2 regions of the Streptomyces sp. NPDC087440 genome follow, and region 1 is predicted to be linked to the other one. Evidence: riboswitches for the same ligand, from Rfam matches in the RefSeq annotation. Region 1 holds a riboswitch; the other holds the start of a gene.
The links. Region 1 has a riboswitch for S-adenosylmethionine ahead of ACIO3O_RS36510 (hypothetical protein). Riboswitches for the same ligand answer to the same signal wherever they lie in the genome.

Region 1 (6,856 bases):
CCCCGGTGACACGGTCACCCTCACGGCGGAGGTCCTCGGCGCGATCTCCAACACGGTCGTCCCCGGCCCTGACCCGGTCCCGATCCCGGTGGCCCGCAGGCGCACCCGAGGGTGACCGGGGGCCGCCGGTGCGGTCAGGCCGTACGGTCCCGTCGGCCGCAGACGTGTGCGCAGCGGCGGGCCGCGTCGCGGCGGACGGTGCGCAGGCGGTGCAGGGTGGCGTGGCGGCGGCGTCTCCACTCCGTGCGGGGGAGGCCCGCGCGCTGGCCGCCGCCGGTCATCAGGGCGTTGACCGAGGAGTGCGGGTCGGCGGCCATCCCCTTCGCGACGAGGACCCCGACCAGCAGCGGGACGAGCGCGACCGCGATCGCCGACCCGGCGACGGTCACGTGGCGCAGGTGAGTGCGGTGCGCGGCGGAGGCGGTTGTTGAGGTCATGACGGCATTTCACCGGAGTGGGCGGGCCGGTGGATCGGTGCGGGTACTCAGGTGGGTGGTGCTCAGATACTCAGGCGGGCCGGGGCGAGGCGGGGGGCGTGTGTGTCGCGGGAGGGGCGTCGAGGCGGGCCAGCCATGTCGTGAGCGTCTGCTCCAGGCCCTCCGCCTCGGCGCCCAGCAGGTCCAGCAGGCGGCGTTCGTTGCGCATGTGGTCGGTGAACGCGCGGTCGATCAGCTCGCGCCCCTGCGGGGTGAGGGCCACGATCCGGCCGCGCCGGTCGACGGTCGCGTCACGGCGGACGACGAGCCCCGCGCGCTCCAGCCGGTCGAGGCGCTTGGTCATCGCGCCGGTCGTCACCATGGTGTGCGCGGCGAGTTCGCGCGGCGCCCGCTCGAAGGGCTCACCCGCGCGGCGCAGGGCGCACAGCACGTCGAACTCGCCCTCGTGCAGGCCGTGTTGGTCGTAGACCTGGTACAGCTCCTGGGTGAGCCGGTCCGCGAGGCGGTGCAGGCGGCCGATCACGCCCTGCGGGGACACGTCGAGGTCCGGTCGTTCGCGGCGCCACTCAGCCTGGATGCGGGCGACGTGGTCCGGGGAGGGCCGGTCCGGCACGGAAGATGCGTTCATGTATCCCACAATAACTTCCCGGGAAGCTACATTGGGTTCATGGAAGCCAAACTGCGAGGTGTGGTGCTCACCGCGATCGCACCGGTCGCCTGGGGGACCAACTACTTCGTCACGCACGAGTTCCTCCCCGCCGACCACCCCCTCTACGGGGCCGCCCTGCGCGCCCTCCCCGCCGGACTCGTCCTCCTGCTCCTGTGCCGGAAACGGCCGCGCGGGGCGTGGTGGTGGCGGTCGGCCGTGCTGGGGGTGCTCAACGTCAGCGTGTTCTTCGTCCTCGTGTACGTCGCCTCCCAGCTCCTGCCGACCAGCGTCGCCGCGACCGTCATGGCCGTGGCCCCGCTGGCGATGATGCTCATGGCCTGGCCGCTGGTCTCGGAGCGGCCCGCGGTGCCCCACCTGGCCGGGGCCGTGCTCGGGCTGGGCGGGGTCTGTCTGATGCTGCTCACGGGGGCGGAACGGGTGAGCCTGCCCGGGGTCCTCGCCTCCGCCGTCGCCATGGTGGTGTCGTCCTTCGGCTACATCCTGGCCAAGCGCTGGAACGACGGCACCGACGTCCTCGCCTCGACCGCCTGGCAGCTCGTCGCCGGAGGCCTCTTCCTGCTCCCGGCCGCCGTCCTCGTGGAGGGTCAGCCGCCCGCGCTCTCCGTCCCGGCGCTGCTGGCGTTCGCGTACGTCACCCTGGTCGCGACCGCGCTGGCCTTCACCGTCTGGTTCGCCGGGCTGCGCCAACTGCCCGCCGGGACCGTCGGGTTGATCGGGCTGCTCAATCCCGTCACCGGTGTGCTGCTCGGCACGGTGCTCGCCGCCGAGTCGCTGACCGTACGCCAAATGGCTGGCCTGGCACTGGTGTTGACCGGTGTCATGCTCGGACGCCCGCAGGCGTCGTCGCGGAAGGCTGCGGGGCGCGCAGCCGGGTGGTGGCGTGCCACAGGCAGTACACGGCCGCGGTTCCGAGCACGCCCCGCACGATGTTCCACACCACCCACGGGTCCTCGAAGCGCTCGCGCACGGACGCCGGATCGCTGATCCGGGCCGGGGCCCCGGCGGCGGCCAGCTCGTTGTTCAGGGGCACGTTCGCCGCCGAGGTCACCGCGATCACCAGGACGTACAGCACCAGCGCGGCGAGCACCCACCGGCCCGCCGGGGTCTTGCGCTGCTGCCAGGCGGACACGCCGATCAGGACCAGTGCGCCGAACAGCCCGGCGAAGAACACCGGGTTTTCGATCACCACGTTGATGTTCTGCATCACCTCCACGTAGACCCGGTCCTCGGAGCGGGCCAGCGCGGGCATCACCCCGCAGGCGAACGCGTACCAGACGCCCGCCACCAGTCCCGCGAACACCGTCGCCGCGCCGAGGACAATTCCGTTTGCCGTGTGCTTCGTTGTCATGGGGGTCAGTCAACAGCCCCGGGGACGCAGGGGACATGCGTGAGAGGCGCAGGCGCATGTCCCCGCGTCCACAGTCGGCCGAGCAGGGCTGAGGTCAGGCGATCCGCTCCGACAGCGGGCCCGTGAGGTCGTCCAGGATGTCGGCGGTGTGGTTGCTGACCAGGCGGCCGCTCCACCGGTCGACCAGTGCCGGCACGCTGGGGGTGCCCGTGAAGGGGTGCACGGTCGCCTCGTACGCGCTGAGCAGCGCCGCGTACGCCTCGGGGGCGTCGGCGGGGCACGCCGGGAGGGTGGTGGCGTACACCGAACCCTTCAGGCCGAGCAGGGCGACGGCGCTCAGCAGGGCCCGCGACGCGGGGCACCCCTCGGTCAGGAACAGCTCGTAGCGGTGCGGCGCGGGGTAGAAGCCCCCGGCGCGGTCGACGCCGATCCGGCCGCGCACCAGCGGCACGGGACGGGGGGTGTCGGGCGTACAGGGAAGGGAGCTGCGGGCAGTGGTCTCGGGCATGACTCTCCTCGGGGGCACACGTGTCCCCCTGTGTCGTCGCGTGTCGGACATGTGAACTCTCGAACCCGCCCGAGCGCACTAATACGCGCTGGAGACCCGCTGCAGATCGATGTGCAGTCGCCTCGTCAGTCCGTTCCAGGGCATGTCCACCGGTCCCACCTCCGGGTCCGCGCGACACGGAACCACGCTTGCCCCGCCGCACCGGCGGAACCCGGTCGTCACCCGGGGCACCCCGTCGCGGAGGAAGGGTTGCCTGCCAGCGGGCCGGGGCCGATGACCGCCGGACGGGATGCTCGAACCCGCCCGGAAGGCGCTGACAATCGTGACCGTCCCGGCCAGTGTCCGGGCCCCTCCGAGACCCGTCAAGGAGGCCGTTCGCGCCATCTCACGTGCTGGGCGGCGCCGTTGACATTCGAATCCGGCCGTGGCTAAGTTGCGGCGCATCGGCGGAAGCGAAGCCCCTCGGGGGCGGAATGGTGACGGTGAGCGAGATGGACGCAGCTGAGGGGTTGGCCGTGTGGCGCTCCCACGGCCGTGTCCCGCTGTGCGCGGACCGCTCCGTCGACCTCCTGCGCGTCAGCAGCGCACTGTGTACGGCCGTGTGCCGCACCGCCGGTCACTGAGCCCGCTCGTCGGCTGACGGCCTGGTCCGACACCCCGCCGGGGGTGCGTGACTCGCCCGACACGCCGCTGCGGGCCGGACTGTGACGCATCGTCAGGTCCGGTGACGTACGGGGACTCTCCCGTCCCGTGTGACGTACCGGCCCTCTCCTGTTCCGCACCCGTCCGCCCGACGGCCGTGCCCTCCGACGTCACCGCCCCGACGGTCGTACGTCCCTCTCCTCCCCGTCCCCGCCCCCGCACACTCCCGCACGCCGTGCTCCGTCGCGCCGCCCCCGGCCCGGCGGTGACCTGCGGCGATGTGTGCGGCCCGGGGGCCGAATCCGCTGGAGCCCTCCATGAGTGACTCTCCCGGTGTCGCTGTGTCCTCCGGCACGGCAGCGACCGCCGAGACGATCCCCCGACCCGATCCGTCCGCGTCCGCACCACCACCCCCCGAACCCCCGAAGGGGGCGGCGGCCCCGGCCCTGCCCCCGAAGGCGCAGCGCGTGCTGCCGCTGCGGCGGCCCGGCCAGTGGATAGCCACGGCGATCGTGCTCGTCCTCGCCGCACAGTTCGTGCACGGCCTGATCACCAACCCCTTCTACCAGTGGGACCGCTTCCAGTACTGGTTCCTGCGCCCCACCATCCTCGACGGGCTGCTCATCACCCTCGAAGTCACCGTCTACAGCGCGGTGTTGGGACTCCTCGGCGGCATCGTGCTCGCCGTGGCCCGGCTCTCCGACAGCCCCGTGCTGCGCACCGTCAGCTGGGTGTACACCTGGCTGTTCCGGTCGGTGCCGCTGATCGTCGTCCTGCTCTTCCTCTACAACTTCAGCGCGCTCTACCAGACCCTCAGCCTGGGCATCCCCTTCGGTCCCGCCTTCTTCACCTTCGACGAGAACCGGCTCGCCACCGACATGGTCGTCGCCGTCGTCGGACTCAGCCTCAACGAAGCGGCGTACGCGGCCGAAGTGGTGCGCGGCGGGCTGCTCTCCGTCGACCAGGGCCAGCACGAGGCGGCCTCCGCACTCGGCCTGCCCAAGCGCTACCAGTTCGCCAGGATCGTCTTCCCGCAGGCCCTGCGCTCCATCGTGCCGAACTACGTCAACCAGCTGATCGGCCTGGTCAAGGCCACCTCACTGGTCTTCTACGTCTCGCTGCTGGACCTGTTCGGCTCGGTGCAGAGCATGGGCAGCACCTACCCCGGCGACATCGTCCCGCTGCTCCTGGTCGCCACCACCTGGTACCTGATCCTCACCAGCGTCGTCTCCGTCATCCAGTTCTACGTCGAACGCCACTACTCGCGCGGCGCCCTGCGCACCCTGCCGCCCACCCCGTTCCAGAAGGTGCGCACCGGCCTGACCGAACTGCGGGCCCGGGCCCGGAGGGAGACCGCGACATGACCACGGCCGAGATCGCCGAAGTGGCGGAGGTGCGTGCGGAGGTACGTCCCGCCGCCGTCGAAGTGCACGGGGTGCACAAGTGGTTCGGTGCCCAACACGTCCTGGACGGAGTGGAGTTGACCGTACGCCCCGGAGAGGTGACGGTCGTCATCGGGCCCTCCGGCTCGGGGAAGTCCACGCTGCTGCGGGTGATCAACCACCTGGAGAAACCCGAGGCCGGACACGTCAGCCTCAACGGCGAACCCATCGGGGTGCGCCGGCACGGCGAACGGCTCAAGGAGCTGAGCGAGCGGGTCATCCTCGCCCAGCGCAGCCGCATCGGCTTCGTCTTCCAGAACTTCAACCTCTTCCCGCACCTGACCGTCCTCGACAACGTCGCCGCCGCCCCGGTCGCCACCGGCAAACTGGGCAAACCCGAGGCACAGGCGCTCGCCCGCGACCTGCTCGGGAGGGTGGGACTCGCCGACAAGGCCGCCGCGTACCCGCGTCAGCTCTCCGGCGGGCAGCAGCAGCGCGTCGCCATCGCCCGCGCGCTCGCCCTGCGGCCCGGCGTGATCCTCTTCGACGAACCGACCTCCGCGCTCGACCCGGAACTGGTCGGGGAGGTGCTGGAGGTCATCAAGGACCTCGCGCGGAGCGGCACCACGCTCGTCATCGTCACCCACGAGATCGGCTTCGCCCGTGAGATCGCCGACCGGGTGGTCTTCATGGACGCGGGCCGCATCGTCGAACAGGGGCCGCCCGCCCAGGTGTTGGACCACCCCGAACACGACAGGACCAGGGACTTCCTGAGCAAGGTGCTCTGAGCTTCGCGCTCCCCGGTTCGCCTGCTCCGTACCGCCTTATCCGGGCCGCCCTATCCGTGCCGCCTTCTTCGTATCGCCTTCCCTCCCGTACGACCCAGACCTCGTACGTCCGTCACACGACTCCGACAAGGACAGCCATGCGCACCCTCAGTCTCCGCAGCACCTTCCTCCGAGGCGCCACCGCCACCGCGGCCGTCGCCGCCCTCGCGGTCTCCCTCACCTCGTGCGGCGGCGAGAGCGGCGCCGTGACGAAGCCGGACAACGCCCAGAACGGGACCCTCACCGTCGGACGGCTCTCCAACGGCGCAGCGAAGGAGACCACGGTCAAGGTCTCCGAGGTGAAGGAGATCAGCGCCAAGCTGCCCAAGAAGATCGCCGACAGCGGCAAGCTGGTCGTCGGAGTGGGCGCGCTGCCCGCCGGATTCCCGCCGCTGTCCTTCGTCGGCGAGGACCAGAAGACCCTCACCGGCGCCGAGCCCGACCTCGCCCGGCTGATCGGCGCGGTCCTCGGCCTGGAGGTCGAGGTCAAGAACTCGACCTGGGAGAACATGTTCGTCGGCGTCGACAGCGGCAAGGTCGACGTGGCGATCTCCAACGTCACCGTCACCGAGGAGCGCAAGAAGAAGTACGAGTTCGCCTCGTACCGCAAGGACAACCTCGGCTTCGAGGTGCAGAAGTCCAGCACCTGGAACTTCGGCAACGACTACCGCAAGCTCGCGGGCCGCACCGTCTCCGTCAGCAACGGCACCAACCAGGAGAAGATCCTCCTGGAGTGGAAGGCCAAGCTGGCCAAGGAGGGCAAGCAGCTCAACGTCAAGTACTTCCAGGACCTGAACGCCACCCACCTGGCGCTGTCCAGCGGGAAGATCGACGCCTACTTCGGGCCGAACCCGGCGATCTCCTACCACATCGCCTCCACCGCCAAGACGCCGAAGCCGACGCGCAGCGCGGGCACCTTCTCGGGCGCGGGCGAGACGCTCCAGGGGCTCATCGCGGCGACGGCGAAGAAGGGCAGCGGGCTCTCGAAGCCGCTCGCCGACGCGATCAACCACCTGATCAAGAACGGCCAGTACCCGAAGAC
Region 2 (6,856 bases), on a different contig from region 1:
CGCGTACGGGACCGGGGACGCGCTCCTCGCCGCGCAGAGCGCCTACTTCGAGCGCTGGGGCGTCGTCCCCGCCCAGCTGGTCAAGGGCGGCGGGCACGCCCTGCTCACCCCGTTCACCGCCCTGTTCGTGCACGGCAACTGGCTGCACCTGCTGGGCAACATGCTCTTCCTGTACGTCTTCGGGGCGATGACCGAGGAACGCATGGGCCGCCTGGCGTACGCCCTCTTCTACGTGATCTGCGGCTACCTCGCCCTCGTCGCGTACGCCCTCGCGCACGCCGGCTCCGACGAGACCCTGGTCGGCGCGTCGGGGGCGATCTCGGCGGTGCTGGGGGCGTTCCTGCGGCTCTTCCCGCACGCACGGGTCACCAGCCTCTTCCCCTTCCTGCTGTTCCTGCCGCTGCGCTTCCCCGCCTGGATCGTGCTGATCTTCTGGTTCGTGCTCCAGTGGCTGGCCGCCCAGGGGCTGGGCGAGGGGGCCGGGGTGGCGTATCTCGCGCACGTGGTGGGCTTCGCCGGGGGCTTCCTCTACGCGTGGGCGCGTTATCGCCGTACGACTACAGTTGCGAGCGCAGCAGCACCACCGGCCACCGAGGGAGAAAGCCAGCCGTGATCACCGCGATCGTGCTCATCAAGACCAGCGTGGACCGCATCCCCGAGATCGCCGAGTCCATCGCCGCGCTGGACAGCGTCAGCGAGGTCTTCTCCGTCACCGGTACGTACGACCTGATCGCCATGGTGCGCGTCGGGCGGCACGACGACCTGGCGGACATCATCCCCGGCTCCATCAGCAAGATCCCCGGCGTCGAGGGCACGGACACGCACGTCGCGTTCCGCACCTACTCGCAGCACGACCTGGAGGCGGCGTTCGCCATCGGGCTGGACGGCTGACACCTGCACGGTACGGCTGTGGCCCGCCCCCTGCACGAGGGGGCGGGCCACAGCCGTACCGTACGGAAGCCTCAGACGGCCGGGACGCAACGCCCGCCCTCGGTGCGGTAGTTCCACTGCGCGCCGTTGGCGACGAGTTCCTTGACCGCGCGCACGAACCGCTCCACGTGCTCGTCCGGCGTGCCCGCGCCGAAGCTCACCCGGATGGCGTTGAGGGAGCGCTCGCCCGGCTCGGCCTCGGGGGCGCCGCACTCGCCCGGGTCCTGGGGGTCGCTGCCGAGCAGCGTGCGCACCAGCGGGTGGGCGCAGAACAGGCCGTCGCGCACCCCGATGCCGTACTCGGCGGAGAGCGCGGCGGCGAAGTGCGAGCTGTTCCAGCCCTCCACGACGAAGGAGATGACGCCGACGCGCGGGGCGTCGTCGCCGAACAGCGAGAGCACCTTCACGGCCGGGACCTCGGCGAGGCCCGCGCGGACCGTGCGCACCAGCGCCTGCTCGCGCTGGACCAGGTTGTCGAAGCCCGCCTCGGTGAGCGCCTTGCAGGCGGAGGCGATCGAGTACACGCCGATGACGTTGGGCGAACCGGCCTCGTGGCGGGCGGCCGTGGTGTGCCACTCGACGTCCACGCCGCCGTCGGCGCGCCGCGCGACCTTCTTGGACGCGCCGCCGCCCGCGAGGTACGGCTCGGCCGCCTGGAGCCAGTCGGCGCGCCCGGCGAGCACGCCGGAGCCGAAGGGCGCGTACAGCTTGTGGCCGGAGAAGGCGACCCAGTCGACGTCCAACTCCTTGACGGACACCGGGTGGTGGGGCGCGAGCTGGGCGGCGTCCAGCACGATCCGCGCGCCGTGGGCGTGCGCTGCGGCGGCCAGCTCGGCCACCGGCCAGATCTCCCCGGTGACGTTGGAGGCACCGGTCACGCAGACCAGCGCGGGGCCGTACGGGTCGCGGTCGGCCAGCGCCCGCTCCAGCGTCTCGACGGCCTGGGCCGGAGTGCGCGGGGCGTTCAGGTAGGTGACGTTCGCGTCCTGCCAGGGCAGCAGCGAGGCGTGGTGCTCGGTCTCGAAGACGAACACCTGGCAGTCGGCGGGCAGGACGGCCGCCAGGAGGTTCAGCGAGTCGGTGGTGGAGCGGGTGAAGACGACCTGGTCACTGTCGCGGCAGTCGAGGAACTCGTGGACGGTCACCCGGCTGTTCTCGAACAGGTCGGTGGAGAGCTGCGAGAGGTACCCAGCCCCCCGGTGCACGCTGCCGTAGTACGGGGCGTACGCGGCGACGTCGTCCCACACCCGCTGCAGGGCCGGCGCACTGGCCGCGTAGTCGAGGGCCGCGTACGTCACTTCGCCCCCGGTGACCAGCGGCACGGCCACGTCCCGGCCGAGGACGGGCAGCGGCGCACAGCAGGGGTCGGCGCACTCGGCGGCGCAGGCGTCGACGGAGGGGGCGGCGGCAGAGGTGGCGGCGACGGTGGCGACGGACGATGCAGACATGGCGAAACTCCTGGCAGGACAAGGCGGAATGGCTTCAGTGATGCCCGCACGGAATCCGACGAAGGCTCAACTACCTTGTCTCGTACGGGAGTTGCCTCGACGCTCCGGATACACGTGTCCGGTTGCGGAGGTGAAGGTGAAACGGGGCCGAGCGGCCCTATCGCATTCGCTTGCTCACGAGACTGCTCCCTTGAGGACCAGGACCCCAGGGGCGCGCCACTCAAGATGAGTGCGCAGGGGTCCGCGCTTGCCGTAGACCTCGCTGCCTACGACCTGGTCTTCACCCGGGGCACCCCGCCACGGACGGAGGGTTGCCGGACAGCGGGCCGGGGCCGTAGTCGCTGTCACTCATGACCTGGTCAGCATCCTGCCACACACACGATCACATGCAAGAGCGCAGTCCGGTTTCTGAGACGTCCGGACTGCGCTCTGCGTCACACCAGCAGGGTGTTTCAGGCGTTGCTGGCCCGCACCCAGCGGTCCAGGGCCGCCTGCGCGCCCCCGGAGTCCAGGGACGCGCGCGCCTGCTCCAGACCGGCCGCGATCTCCTCGTTCAGCGATCCGCCGCCCGGGTTCAGGGCCACCAGCGCGGCCGCCGTGTTGAGCAGCACGGCGTCCCGTACGGGCCCCTTCTCGCCCGCGAACAGCCTGCGGGCCACCTCCGCGTTGTACGAGGCGTCCGCGCCGCGCAGGGCCTCCACCGGGACGAGTTCGAGGCCGACCTCGCGCGGGTCGAAGGCCTCCTCCCGGACGCCCCCGTCCCGTACCACCCAGACCCGGGAGGTCGCGGTGGTGGTCAGTTCGTCGAGGCCGTCGTCGCCGCGGAAGACGAGGGCGGAGTTGCCGCGTTCGGCGAGGACGCCCGCGACGATGGGGGCCATCCTCGCGTCGGCCACGCCGACCGCCTGGGCGCGCACCTGGGCCGGGTTGGTGAGCGGGCCCAGGATGTTGAAGGTGGTCTGCGTGCCGAGCTCCTTGCGGGCCTTGGCGGCGTACCGCAGCGCCGGGTGGAACTTCACGGCGAAGCAGAAGGTGATGCCCGCCTCGCCCGCCACCTCGGCCACCCGGCGGGGCGTCAGGTCCAGGTTGACGCCCAGCTTCTCCAGGACGTCGGAGGAGCCGCTCGCCGAGGACGAGGCCCGGTTGCCGTGCTTGACGACCTTGGCGCCGGTGCCGGCGATGACGATCGCGGACATGGTGGAGATGTTGACCGTCTTGGCCATGTCGCCGCCGGTGCCGACGATGTCGACGCTGGGGCCGGGCACCTCGATGGTGTTGGCGTGCTCGTACATCGCCCGTACCAGACCGGTGACTTCCTGCACCGTCTCGCCCTTGGCGCGCAGGGCGACCGAGAAGCCCGCGATCTGCGCGTCGGTGGCCTCGCCGGACATGATGCGGTCCATCGCCCACGCGGTGTCGTCCGCGCCGAGGTCCTGGCCGCGCATCAGGGCGGTGAGGATGCCCGGCCAGCCGCGGGCCGCCACGCTGTCGCCGCCGACTGGGGTCACAACGTTCATGGTCCGCTCCAGGGTCCACGCGCCCGGCGAAGGGCATGCCGATAAGGGATGGGGCCACCCTATCCAGCCCCGGTACGCGCGAAGAGCCCCGTCCGGGGTCCGGACGGGGCTCTTGGCTGTGGCGAACAGTCGCCGGTTCAGTTCACTTCACTGGACCGGCCGGGGATCAGTGGTGGCCGTGGCCGCTGGTGATCTCCTTGTACTCCTCGGCGGTGGGCTTGGCGATCTGGTTGCCCTCGCCGTACATGCCCTTGCTCAGCTTGACGCGCAGCTTCTCGGCGGGGCCGACCTTGCGCGTGACACCGTTCTCGTCCTCGGCGGGACCGATCTCGGCCGGCGCGTACTGCTCGTGCGCCGTGAGCGTGTGCAGCTTGTCCGCGGACAGGGGCTCGTGGACCTCGACGAACTCACCGTGCGGCAGGCGCTTGATGATGCCGGACTCGCGTCCGTGCAGCACCTTCTCGGCGTCCCTGCGCTGGAGGCCCAGGCAGATCCGCTTGGTGATGATGAACGCCAGGACCGGACCGACGAAGAAGCCGATGCGCACGAACCACGAGATCGAGTTGAGCGACAGGTGGAAGTGCGTGGCCCACAGGTCGTTTCCACCGCCGACGAGGCCGATGAAGTACAGCGTGATCCAGGCGACGCCGAACGCGGTGCGCGTCGGGCTGTTGCGCGGGCGCTGTGCGATGTGGTGCTCGCGCTTGTCGCCGGTGACCCAGGACTCCAGGAACGGCCACACCGCGATGACGGCGAGGATCAGACCGAAGAGGGTCAGCGGGATGAACACGCCCAGGACCAGCGTGTGGCCCCAGAGGTTGATCTCCCAGCCCGGCATGACACGCACCAGGCCTTCGGCGAAGCCCATGTACCAGTCCGGCTGGGCGCCCGTGGACACCTGATCGGGACGGTAGGGGCCGAGCGCCCAGACCGGGTTGATCGTGAACGCCGCCGCGATGATCGCGATGATGCCGAAGACCAGGAAGAAGAAGCCTCCGGCCTTGGCCATGTAGACCGGCAGCAGCGGCATGCCCACCACGTTGTTGTTCGTGCGGCCGGGGCCCGCGAACTGGGTGTGCTTGTGGTAGAAGACCAGGATCAGGTGCGCCACCATCAGGCCGAGCATGATGCCCGGCAGCAGCAGGATGTGCACCGAGTAGAACCTGGCGACCATGTCGTGGCCGGGGAACTCCCCGCCGAACAGGAACATCGAGATGTACGTGCCGACGACCGGCACGGACAGGATCGCGCCCTGCGTGAAGCGGACACCGGTGCCCGACAGCAGGTCGTCCGGCAGCGAGTAACCGGTGAAACCGGTGAACATGCCGAGGACGAACAGCAGGAAGCCGAACAGCCAGTTGACCTCGCGCGGCTTGCGGAAGGCACCCGTGAAGAAGACGCGCATCATGTGCACGAACATCGCCGCGAGGAAGATCAGCGCGCCCCAGTGGTGGATCTGCCGGATCAGCAGACCGCCACGGACGTCGAAGCTGATGTCCAGCGTCGACGCGTAGGCCTCCGTCATGCGGATGCCGTGCATCGGGGCGTACGACCCGTGGTACACGACCTCGTTCATGGACGGGTGGAAGAACAGCGTCAGATACACACCCGTGAGGATGATGATGATGAAGCTGTACATGCAGATCTCGCCGAGCATGAAGGACCAGTGGTCCGGGAAGATCTTGCGCATGTTGGCCTTGGCGAGGGAGTAGATCCCCAGCCGGCCGTCCGCCCAGTCCGCGACCCGCTCACCGGCGGGCGCCTTCTGCTGCGGCTTGGATTCGGTAGTCGTCGCAGTACTCATCCGCGCTCCCAGAAGGCAGGACCGACGGGCTCGGCGAAGTCGCCCATGGCTTCGAGGTAACCCTGGTCGTTCACCTTGATGTGCAGCTGCGGCAGCGGGTGACCGGCCGGGCCGAAGATGACGCGGGCGCCGTCGGACAGGTCGAAGGTGGACTGGTGGCACGGGCAGAGCACGTGGTGCGTCTGCTGCTCGTACAGGCTGATCGGGCAGCCCACGTGGGTGCAGATCTTCGAGTACGCGACGATGCCCTCGGCCGCCCACTCGCGCTGCTGCTTGTTCTTGATCTCGTCCGGCTGGATGCGGACGATCATCAAGGCGTCCTTGGCGATCTTCGAGTTGAACTCGTGGTCGTCCTCCTTCAGGCCTTCCGGGATGGCGAAGGTGAGCGAGCCCACCACGACGTCCTCGGCCCGCAGGGGCTCCATCGTGTTCTGGTTGATCAGACGCTTGCCCTTGTCCCAGGACGTCTCGCGGAGCTTCTTCTCCGGCAGCGGACCGAGGTCGCGCAGCAGCACGACGCCGGACAGCGGCACCAGGGCCAGCGCACCGAACATCGTGGTGCGGATCAGCTTGCGACGGCCGATCACCGACTCCTCGGCGCCCGCCTTGAAGTCGGCCATGACCTTGGCCTTGACCTCGGGCGTGGCCGCGATCGCGTGACGCTCGTCGGCGACCTCCACGTCGGACATCAGGGTGCGGGCCCAGTGGACCGCGCCCGCGCCGATGCAGAAGAGGGCGATGCCGAGCGTCAGACCCAGCGAGAGGTTGAGCGCGCTCACGTGGCCCAGCGGCCACACGTACACGATCTTGTCGATGGGGAACGCGACGAACGAGGCGATGAAGCCGATCGTCGCGAGCATCGACAGCGTGAACAGGAAGGCGACGACGCGCTCGGACCGCTTGGCGGCCCGCTCGTCGAGGTCCTGGATGCGCGGCTTGTGCGGCGGCAGGCCCGGGTCCGCGAACGGATCGTCCTTGGGCGCTACTTCGCCGTGCGCGTTGCCCTGCTCAGCAGGCAGGGCCTCTTCTGGATTCTCTTGGCTACTCATGACTTCTTGGCCTTAGCGGTGTGGGCCGCGACCCAGACGGCAACTGCGATGAGCGCACCCAGACCGAAGATCCAGGCGAACAGACCCTCACTGACCGGCCCGAGGCCG

Region 2: it holds a riboswitch for S-adenosylmethionine, as region 1 does, so the genes downstream of both, ACIO3O_RS30300 (aminotransferase class V-fold PLP-dependent enzyme) here and ACIO3O_RS36510 (hypothetical protein) in region 1, are expected to answer to the same signal.

Annotation. Positions count from the first base shown of each region.
Region 1 is NZ_JBIUXN010000026.1:74,827-81,682, forward strand. It holds gene ACIO3O_RS36485 (hypothetical protein) at 1-115, shown strand, start outside; gene ACIO3O_RS36490 (hypothetical protein) at 135-437, opposite strand; gene ACIO3O_RS36495 (MarR family winged helix-turn-helix transcriptional regulator) at 508-1,065, opposite strand; gene ACIO3O_RS36500 (DMT family transporter) at 1,105-2,091, shown strand; partial or broken gene ACIO3O_RS36505 (DUF1772 domain-containing protein) at 2,057-2,455, opposite strand; gene ACIO3O_RS36510 (hypothetical protein) at 2,550-2,963, opposite strand; SAM riboswitch class IV at 3,143-3,255, opposite strand; gene ACIO3O_RS36515 (hypothetical protein) at 3,455-3,586, shown strand; gene ACIO3O_RS36520 (amino acid ABC transporter permease) at 3,923-4,969, shown strand; gene ACIO3O_RS36525 (amino acid ABC transporter ATP-binding protein) at 4,966-5,775, shown strand; gene ACIO3O_RS36530 (ABC transporter substrate-binding protein) at 5,913-6,856, shown strand, end outside.
Region 2 is NZ_JBIUXN010000018.1:109,274-116,129, reverse strand. It holds gene ACIO3O_RS30310 (rhomboid family intramembrane serine protease) at 1-613, shown strand, start outside; gene ACIO3O_RS30305 (Lrp/AsnC family transcriptional regulator) at 610-891, shown strand; gene ACIO3O_RS30300 (aminotransferase class V-fold PLP-dependent enzyme) at 963-2,378, opposite strand; SAM riboswitch class IV at 2,617-2,734, opposite strand; gene trpD (anthranilate phosphoribosyltransferase) at 2,831-3,895, opposite strand; gene ACIO3O_RS30290 (cytochrome bc complex cytochrome b subunit) at 4,062-5,699, opposite strand; gene ACIO3O_RS30285 (Rieske 2Fe-2S domain-containing protein) at 5,696-6,748, opposite strand; gene ACIO3O_RS30280 (c-type cytochrome) at 6,745-6,856, opposite strand, start outside.